One region of the Streptomyces sp. RLB3-17 genome, then DNA from elsewhere that is predicted to be linked to it. Evidence: riboswitches for the same ligand, from Rfam matches in the RefSeq annotation. Region 1 holds a riboswitch; each other region holds the start of a gene.
What was found. Region 1 has a riboswitch for S-adenosylmethionine ahead of FNV62_RS58140 (putative leader peptide). Riboswitches for the same ligand answer to the same signal wherever they lie in the genome.

Region 2: linked by a shared signal. The riboswitch ahead of FNV62_RS16670 (aminotransferase class V-fold PLP-dependent enzyme) and the one ahead of FNV62_RS58140 (putative leader peptide) in region 1 are both predicted to bind S-adenosylmethionine.
Region 3: linked by a shared signal. The riboswitch ahead of thrC (threonine synthase) and the one ahead of FNV62_RS58140 (putative leader peptide) in region 1 are both predicted to bind S-adenosylmethionine.

The regions. Positions count from the first base shown of each region.
Region 1 is NZ_CP041610.2:9,359,693-9,362,959, forward strand. It holds gene FNV62_RS42005 (YceI family protein) at 1-346, shown strand, start outside; gene FNV62_RS42010 (glutathione S-transferase C-terminal domain-containing protein) at 412-1,101, opposite strand; gene FNV62_RS58140 (putative leader peptide) at 1,305-1,385, opposite strand; SAM riboswitch class IV at 1,416-1,561, opposite strand; gene FNV62_RS42015 (amino acid ABC transporter permease) at 2,030-2,995, shown strand; gene FNV62_RS42020 (amino acid ABC transporter ATP-binding protein) at 2,992-3,267, shown strand, end outside.
Region 2 is NZ_CP041610.2:3,594,682-3,597,948, reverse strand. It holds gene FNV62_RS16680 (cytochrome b) at 1-377, shown strand, start outside; gene trpD (anthranilate phosphoribosyltransferase) at 533-1,597, shown strand; SAM riboswitch class IV at 1,794-1,910, shown strand; gene FNV62_RS16670 (aminotransferase class V-fold PLP-dependent enzyme) at 2,104-3,267, shown strand, end outside.
Region 3 is NZ_CP041610.2:5,370,719-5,373,985, reverse strand. It holds gene FNV62_RS24355 (alpha,alpha-trehalose-phosphate synthase (UDP-forming)) at 1-366, opposite strand, end outside; gene FNV62_RS24350 (glucosyl-3-phosphoglycerate synthase) at 492-1,436, opposite strand; SAM riboswitch class I at 1,616-1,762, shown strand; gene thrC (threonine synthase) at 1,780-3,108, shown strand; gene FNV62_RS24340 (MoaD/ThiS family protein) at 3,232-3,267, shown strand, end outside.

The DNA.
Region 1 (3,267 bases):
GGATGTCGCGTCCCTGGACACGAAGAACGCCAAGCGGGACAAGCACCTCCGCTCCGCCGACCTCTTCGACGCCGACCGCCACCCCACGATCACCTTCGCCGTCCGTGACGCCGTCCTCGGTCAGGACGACACCGTGGAGATCAACGGGCAGCTGACCGTGCGCGGCATCAGCCGGCCGCAGCCCGTCACGGGTCGGGTGACCGGGGCGAGCGCCGACACCGTCACGCTCACCGCGGAGTTCACCGTGGACCGCGACCAGTTCGACATGGGCTGGAACCAGATGGGCATGATCCGCGGCCTGACGACCGTCACCGGCACGCTCGTCTTCTCCCGCGCCAAGGGCTGAGCCGACCCGGCGCCGGGGCCCGGGCCCTACGGCCCTACCGGCCCCGGCGACCTTGGCGTACGCGCTCAGCGCACCTTGCCGTGGAAGGCCGGGTGGGCGTCGAGCCGACGTACGTAGTCGCGGAGCCGGCCGTACGGCGAGAGGGACTCCGTCGGGCCGAGTCGGGTCAGGGCCACCCAGAGGTCGACGTCCGCGGCCGTCAGCTCGTCGCCCAACGCGTGGACGTGCGAGGCGAGTTGCCGGTCCAGTGACTGGAGTGCCGTCGTGCGCGCGAGCGGCGGCGCGGTGGGGGTGACGTCCCGGTCGAGGAGTTCGCGCAAGGCGTCGATGTCCGCGGTGAGGGCCGGTGGGTTCAGCCGGGGGAGGCGGGCGTCGCCCTGGCAGACCGGCAGTCCGGCGAGGTCACGCAGGATGTCCGGCGTGTGGTTGCTGACGATCCGTCCGCTCCAACGGTCGCACAGCGCGGGCGCGGTGAGCGGACCGTCGTAGTGGTGCCAGGTGGCCTCGTACGCGCCGCGCAGTGCGGCGAACGCGTCGGGTGTCTCGGCGGGAAGCGTCAGCAGCGTGGTGGCGACCGAGTCGTGGAGTCCGAGCAGCTCCAGGGTGACCGAGATGCGCAGCGAACGCGGACAGCCCTCGGCGAGGTACAGCTGATAACGGTGCGGCGCCGGGTAGAAACCGCCGGCCAGGCCGACGCCGATGCGGCTGCGGATGCGGTGGGGGCGAGGGGCGGCGAGCGACACTGTCTTGGGCATGACTCTCCAGGGAACGTCGAAGCCCCCGCGGCCCGTTGGGCGGCGGTGGCGGAACGGAGTGACTGCGCTGACGTACGGGCCGGTCCGGATCGTGGGACGTGCCCGACCGGACGGACCGTGTGGACCAGTACGCGCGGGACGGACCGCAGGGACCAGTACGCGCTGGACGGACCGCGTGGACCAGGACGGACGGACCGCCTGGACTAGTACGCGCTGGAGACCCGCTGCAGATCGATGTGCAGGCGCCTGGTCAGACCGTTCGTGCTCCTCCTGGCCATTCCCATCGCTCCCGTGTCCGGGGCTCGCGAGAGGCGAGACCACGCTTGCCCCGCCGCACCGGCGGGACCCGGTCGTCACCCGGGGCACCCCGTCGCGGTGGAAGGGTTGCCTGTCAGCGGGCCGGGGCCGATAACCGCGTCGAACGGGAGAACCCGCACGACGGGCGCTGACAATCGTGACCGTCCCCGTCAGTCTCGGTGCGGTCCGCGGAGCCGTCAAGAAGGCATATGCGCGGTCTCACCACGTGGTCATTCCGGCCGGTGCGCGTTGACATTCGTTTGGGGCCATGCCTAACTTACGCCGCATCGGACCGGATCGATCCCGGTGCGTTCGAGGCCCAACGGGGCGGAATGGTGACGGTGAACGCGATGTACGCAGCTGACGGGACGACCGCTTCGCGGCGCCACGGCTGCTCCGCCGCCGCGCTGTGTTGTAGCTCCCGCGGCGCCCGCTGTCTCTGTCAGGGCTGACCGCTTCCGCCTTTCGCGGCGTTGAACGTCCGCACGGCTCGACCTCCTTCGCCCGCCGTCCTGTCGGCGTGCTGTCGGTGAGCCTCTCCTCCCTCCGTACTCCCTGACATCCGTCTGTCCCCGCGCGCACCGCCGTCGTACGGGCCGCGGCGGTGTGTCCGCATTCGTTGGAGCCCTCCATGAGTGAATCCCTGGGCTCCGCCGTGCCGTTGAGCACGACGGAGCCCCGCCCGGCCGCGGCACAGCGCGTGCTGCCCCTGCGCCACCCCGGCCGCTGGATCGCCTCGGCGATCGTGCTCGTCGTGGTCGCCCAGATCGTCCACGGGCTGGCGACCAACCCCTTCTTCCAGTGGGACCGGTTCCAGTACTGGTTCCTGCGTCCCACGATCCTCGACGGCCTGCTCATCACCCTCGAAGTGACGCTCTACAGCGCCGTGTTGGGCCTGCTCGGCGGCATCCTGCTCGCCCTGGCCCGACTCTCCGAAAGCCCTGTGCTGCGCGCGGTGAGCTGGGTCTACATCTGGCTGTTCCGCTCGGTGCCGCTCATCGTCGTCCTGCTCTTCCTCTACAACTTCAGCGCGCTCTACAAGACGCTGAGCCTCGGCGTCCCCTTCGGCCCCGCGTTCCTCACCTTCGACGAGTCCCGGCTTGCCACCGACTTGGTCGTCGCGGTCGTCGGACTGAGCCTCAACGAGGCGGCGTACGCGGCGGAGGTGGTCCGCGGCGGCATCCTCTCCGTCGACCAGGGCCAGCACGAGGCGGCCTCCGCACTCGGTCTGCCCAAGGGCTACCAGTTCACGAGGATCGTCTTCCCGCAGGCACTGCGCTCCATCACCCCGAACTACGTCAACCAGCTGATCGGCCTGATCAAGGGCACCTCGCTGGTCTTCTACGTCTCGCTGCTCGACCTCTTTGGCTCGGTGCAGAGCATGGGCTCCACCTACCCCGGCGACATCGTGCCGTTGCTGCTGGTCGCCACCGCCTGGTACCTGATCCTCACGAGCGTCGTGTCCGTCGTCCAGTTCTATGTCGAGCGGTACTACTCGCGGGGCGCGCTGCGTTCCCTCCCGCCGACCCCGTTGCAGAAGGTCCGCACCGGTCTGCGTGACCTGCGGGCCCGGGCCCGTAAGGAGGCGGCGATATGACCGGCGAGACGCTCGCGATCCGACCGGCCGCCGTCGAGGTGCGCGATGTGCACAAGTGGTATGGCGCCCAACGCGTGTTGAACGGAGTGGAGTTGACCGTGCGGCCCGGAGAGGTCACCGTGATCCTCGGCCCGTCCGGCTCCGGCAAGTCCACCCTCCTCAGGGTGATCAACCACCTGGAGAAGCCCGAGATCGGCCATGTCAGCCTGAACGGCGAGCTGATCGGCGTACGCCGACACGGCGAGCGCAGCGAGACGGGGGTCCCCCCGGCC
Region 2 (3,267 bases), 5.8 Mb from region 1:
GCATCGGCTTCTTCGTCGTGCCGGTCATCGTGTTCGTCATCACCAAGCGGGTCTGCCTCGGCCTCCAGCGCCGCGACAAGGACAAGGTGCTGCATGGCCGCGAGTCGGGCATCATCAAGCGCCTGCCGCACGGTGAGTTCATCGAGGTGCACGAGCCGCTCAGCCAGGACGCCCTGCACACGCTCACCGCGCACGAGCAGTACCAGCCCGCCGTGATCGGCGCGACGGTCGACGAGAACGGTGTCGAGCGCAAGGTGAAGGGCTCGGAGAGGCTGCGCTCCAAGCTCAGCGAGGGCTTCTACGGGGAGGACAGCCAGATCCCGAAGCCCACGGTCGAGGAGTACAAGGAGATCACGAGCGGCCACGGCCACCACTGATCCTCCGACCGGTTGACCGGTCTTCACTGATCGCCACGGCGAGAGCCTCCGTCCATTGCCTGGACGGGGGCTCTTTGCCGTCTCCGGGCCTGGATAGGGTGTTCCCATCTACACAAGGCGTCCCTTTGGCGGGACGACGGACCCAGGAGCGGCTTATGAGCGCTGTGAACCCCGCTGGAGGCGACACCGCGGCGGGCCGTTCCTGGCCCGTGGTGCTGAACGGCCTGCTCGAGGGCCGCGACCAGAGCGCGGACGACACGGCCTGGGCGATGGACCGGATCATGAGCGGCGAGGCGACGGACGCGCAGATCGCCGGGTTCGCGGTGGCGCTGCGGGCCAAGGGCGAGACGGTCGAGGAGATCTCCGGTCTCGTCCGGACGATGTACGAGCACGCCAATGTGATCGAGGTGCCGGGGGACACCGTCGACATCGTCGGTACGGGCGGTGACGGCGCGAAGACGGTGAACATCTCCACGATGTCGTCGATCGTCGTCGCCGGGACCGGCGCCAAAGTCGTCAAGCACGGCAACCGGGCCGCGTCCTCCGCGTCCGGTGCCTCGGACGTCCTGGAGAAGCTCGGCGTCAATCTGGACCTGACGACGAAGCGGGTGGCCGAGGTCGCGGAGGAGGCCGGGATCACCTTCTGCTTCGCGGTGAAGTTCCACCCGGCGCTGCGTCATGTCGCGGCGGCGCGGGGGCAGTTGGGGATCCGGACCACGTTCAACGTGCTGGGTCCGCTGACGAACCCGGCGCGGGTGAAGGCACAGGCCGTCGGAGTCGCGGACCTGCGCATGGCGCCGATCGTGGCGGGCGTGTTCGCCGAGCGCGGCAACTCCTCGCTCGTCTTCCGCGGCGACGACGGCCTGGACGAGCTGACCACCACCGCGACGTCCCGGGTCTGGATCGTCCGCGACGGCAAGGTCACCGAGGAGCGGTTCGACCCGCGTGACGTCGGCCTCGAACTCGTCCCCGTGGAGGCCCTGCGCGGCGCCGACGCGTCCTACAACGCGGACGTCGCCCGTCGCCTGCTCAACGGCGAGACGGGGCCCGTACGGGACGCCGTGCTGCTGAACTCCGCGGCGGCCCTCGTCGCCCTGTCCCCGACCGACGCACCGCTCGCGGACCAGCTCCGCGCCGGGATGGCGAAGGCGGCGGAGGCTATCGACTCTGGGGCGGCGAAGCGGACGCTGGAACGCTGGGTGGCTGCGAGCCAGTCGTAGCTCGGTTGTTCGTCTGCGGGCCGGTGGGGGTTGTTCGCGCAGTTCCCCGCGCCCCTTCAGGGGGCGCGGGGAACTGCGCGATCTTTTGGGGGTCCGGGGGCGGAGCCCCCGGGTAGTGGCGCTGCCTCCCACTCGGCGTCCCGGTATGCGGACGCCGGGTTGCGGGTGGAAGATCTTGTGGCAGGATGCCGTATCAGGTCATGAGCGACAGCCATCAGGCCCCGGCCGGCTGTCCGGCAACCCTCCGTCCGTGGCGGGGTGCCCCGGGTGAAGACCAGGCCGTAGGCAGCGAGGTCTGCGGCAAGCGCGGACCCCTCGAGAATCCCAGGGGTCCTGGTCGTTCGAGGGAGCCTTCTGTGAGCAAGCGAATGCGATAGGGCGTAGAGCCCCGCCTCCGCACACCCCTTTTGCCTTTCCTCCCTGCGCCGAGCCGTGCAGCCGCACACCCGTACCCCCGTGCACCCGGCCCGCGCAGCGATTCCGCCTGCCTCTCACAGGAGCTCGCCATGTCTGTCTCCACCACTGCCGCCGACCAGGCCGTTTGTGCCCCTCTGCCCGTTCTGGGGCGAGATGTCACCGTCCCGCTCGTGACCGGCGGTGAGGTCACCTACGCCGCGCTCGACTACGCCGCCAGCGCCCCCGCCCTCCAGCGGGTGTGGGACGACGTCGCCGCGTACGCCCCGTACTACGGCAGCGTGCACCGCGGCGCCGGGTACCTCTCCCAGCTGTCCACCGACCTCTTCGAGAACGCCCGCAGGACCGTCGCGGAGTTCCTCGACTGCCGGGGCGACGACCAGGTCGTCTTCACCCGCTCCACGACCGACTCCCTCAACCTGCTCGCCGCCACCCTCCCGGCCGGCTGCCAGGTGTTCGTCTTCGAGACGGAACACCACGCCTCGCTGCTGCCGTGGAAGGACGCCCAGGTCACCTACCTCAACGCGCCCCGTACCCCGCGGGAGGCCGTCGCGGCCCTGGAGCGGGCCCTCGCCGCCCGCGACCCCCACGGGCCGGCCCTCGTCTGCGTCACCGGCGCCTCGAACGTCACCGGCGAGCTGTGGCCCGTGCGCGAGCTGGCCGCCGCCGCGCACGCGCACGGTGCCCGGATCGTCCTGGACGCCGCCCAGCTCGCCCCGCACCACCCGGTGTCCGTGCGGGACCTCGACGTCGACTGGGTCGCCTTCTCCGGGCACAAGCTGTACGCGCCGTTCGGCTCCGGCGTGCTCGCGGGCCGCGCCGACTGGCTGCGCGAGGCCGAGCCGTATCTCGCGGGCGGCGGCGCCAGCCGCAAGGTCACGCGGCGGGTGGACGGCGGCGTGGACGTGGAGTGGCACGAGAGCGCGGCCCGGCACGAGGCCGGTTCGCCGAACGTGATCGGCGCCTACTCCATCGCCTCCGCCTGCAAGGCGCTGACCGAGGCCGGTTTCGACACGCTCGTCGCCCGCGAGGAGCAGCTGATCGGGGCCGTCCGCGCCGGTCTGGCCGAGGTGCCCGAGGTCCGCGTCCTGTCGCTCTTCGGCGACGACGCCCCGCGCGTCGGCGTCCTCTCGTTCGTCGTCGAGGGCTGGAACAGCTCGCACTTCGCGGCCGCGCTGTCCGCCGAGTACGGGATCGGGGTGCGCGACGGTCTCTTCTGCGCCCACCCGCTGGTGCGGACGCTGCTCGGCAGCGAT
Region 3 (3,267 bases), 4.0 Mb from region 1:
CGCCCACTGGCGCCGGAACTCCGCGTCGAAGACCGGCTCCAGCGGGGTCTGGTACAGCATGTGGTGGACGAACCACAGCACGGAGTTCGCGATGCCGTTGTAGGCGTCCGCGTGCACGTCGGCGTCGATGTCCAGCATCCGTACGCCGTCCTCGGCGATCCCGCGCCGGACCGCCTCGCGGTCGCCGTCGCCGAGCGCCGAGCACACCCACAGGGCCCCCGCGTCCGGCCCGATCGCGGAGAGGCCCGAGACCAGCCCGCCGCCACCGCGCCTGGCGCGCAGCGAGCCGTCCTCCTGGACCTCGTAGGTGACCGGGCCGCGGTTGGAGGCGACGAGGATGTTGTGGGCGCCTTGCGTTGAAGCCATGCCTCGAAACTTAGCCCCGCATGGAAACGCTCAAACGTTCCCGTTGGCCATATGAGGGGTCGTATGTGATCTTCCGGCCGATGGGGGCTGAGCCGCAGTTCCCCGCGCCCCTTGCGGGGGCGCCGCTACGCCGCCCTTCGTTTCTGGTACTCGGAGATTTCGACCATCGGCGGACGTTCCTCCGTGTCCACCGAGTACGTGCGCGGCTCGAAACCGTCCCCGCCCCGTTCGAACTGGGTGAGGGCCGGGCGGATCAGGTGGCCGCGGGCCAGCCGGAGCTGGGCCGTGCGGTAGATCGCGGCGGACATCCGGCCCAGCGCCTGCCCGTCCTGGTGGCGGTGCTTGCGCACGCCCACGTCGACCTGGGCGAGCGCGTCCAGGCCCACCAGGTGCAGGGCGTCGACCAGCATGCCCAGCTCGACCCCGTACCCGACGGGGAAGGGGAGCTGTTCGAGCAGCGAGCGGCGGGCCGCGTACTCCCCGCCGAGCGGCTGCACGAAGCCGGCCAGCTGCGGCCAGTGCATGTTGAGGAGGGGGCGGGCCATGAGTTCGGTGACCCGGCCGCCCTGCCCCGCCGTACCGCCGAGCGGACGGTCGTACATCGCCTTGACGAGGTCCACGCCGGGCTCGGTGAGCAGCGGCCCCACGATCCCGGAGACGAAGTCCGAGGAGAACTCCTTCAGGTCCGCGTCGATGAAACAGACGATGTCCCCGCTCGTCACGAGGAGGGAACGCCACAGCACCTCGCCCTTGCCGGGCACGGTCGGGATGCGCGGCAGGATCTCGTCCCGGTGCACCACGCGCGCGCCCGCCGCGGCGGCCACCTGCGAGGTGCGGTCGGTCGAGCCCGAGTCGACGACGACGATCTCGTCGACGAGGGGCACCTGCTGCATCAGGTCGTGGCGGATGATGGCGACGATCTCGCCGACCGTCTCCTCCTCGTTCAGCGCGGGCAGGACGACGCTCACCGAGGAGCCCGTGGCCCGTTTGGCGGACATGAGTCTGTGGAGCGGGCGATCGGTCACGGACCAGGAGCGATTGCTCAGCCAGCGCTCAGTTTCCTTCAGCACAGTCTGCGGCTCCTCACTGTCTGATCACCCGCTGTCTCACGGTGTGATCCATCTCGCGGTTCGGACGACTATCTCAACTGTCCTGGCCTTCGGTTACAGTCTTGAACAACGCGGATGACCATCGCATGTCGTAGATCATTTGCGGACCACCGCACCACCCGCACGACACAACCGAATACCGCTCATCCAGAGGGGCAGAGGGATACGGCCCGATGAAGCCCCGGCAACCCTCCAGCTGGTCCTGTCACGTTGATGTGGCGAGGCTCCCGGCTAGGGAAGGTGCCAAATCCGTCTCACGGCGAAGTGCGTCGTGAGGAAGATGAGGAGAAAGGGCCTCGCCTCCATGGCTGCGCAGACTGTTGCAAGTTCGACCGTTGCAAGCACCACGAACCCTGTCGCGGGCGACACCACCACCGTAGTCGGTGTGGATCTCGGACCCGCCGCCGCGCTTTCCTGCCGCGAGTGCGGGCACCGCGTGCCGCTCGGCCCGGTCTTCGCCTGCGAGGAGTGTTTCGGCCCGCTGGAGATCGCGTACGACTTCTCGGCCTACGAGACCGAAGAGCTCCGGGCACGCATCGAAGCCGGCCCCGCGAACATCTGGCGCTACGCGCCGCTCCTGCCCGTCCCGGCCGACGTCGCCGACAAGCCGAACATCAACCCCGGCTGGACCAAGCTCGTCAAGGCCGACAACCTCGCCCGCGAGCTGGGCGTCGAGGCCGGCAAGCTCTTCGTCAAGGACGACTCCGGCAACCCGACGCACTCCTTCAAGGACCGCGTCGTCGCCCAGGCCATCGAGGCCGCCCGCGCGTTCGACTTCACGACCCTTTCCTGCTCCTCCACCGGCAACCTCGCCGGCGCCGTGGGCGCCGCCGCCGCCCGTGCCGGCTTCCGCTCCTGCGTGTTCATCCCGCACGACCTGGAGCAGGGCAAGGTCGTCATGGCCGCGATCTACGGCGGCGAGCTCGTCGGCATCGAGGGCAACTACGACGACGTGAACCGCTTCTGCTCCGAGCTGATCGGCGACCCGGCGGGCGAGGGCTGGGGCTTCGTCAACGTCAACCTGCGGCCGTACTACGCGGAGGGCTCCAAGACCCTCGCGTACGAGATCTGCGAGCAGCTGGGGTGGAAGCTCCCCGACCAGCTGGTGATCCCCATCGCCTCCGGCTCCCAGCTCACGAAGATCGACAAGGGTCTTCAGGAGCTGATCAAGCTCGGACTGGTCGAGGACAAGCCGTACAAGATCTTCGGTGCCCAGGCCGAGGGCTGCTCGCCGGTGTCCGTCGCCTACAAGGCGGGCCACGACGTCGTACGGCCCCAGAAGCCGAACACCATCGCCAAGTCGCTCGCCATCGGCAACCCGGCCGACGGGCCGTACGTGCTGGACATCGCGCGGCGCACGGGTGGGGCCGTGGAGGACGTGAACGACGAGCAGGTCGTCGACGCGATCAAGTTGCTCGCCCGTACTGAGGGGATCTTCGCGGAGACCGCCGGTGGTGTGACGGTGGGCGTGACGAAGAAGCTGATCGAGAACGGGCTGCTGGACCCGACGCTGACCACCGTCGTCCTGAACACCGGCGATGGTCTGAAGACGCTGGATGCGGTGGCCGGTACGGGGTTGACGGCGACCATTCGTCCCAACCTGGACTCTTTCCGAGAGGCCGGGCTCGCTTAGGGCCTGGCTCGGAGGGTTGTTTCTCCGCTGCGGGCCGGTGCGGGCCGGTCGCGCAGTTCCCCGCGCCCCTACGGGGCGCTCCCCAGCCGTAGGCCAAGAATCCGACCGGGAGGTCTCACCGATATGAGCGTCAACGTCCGCATCCCCACCATCCTGCGC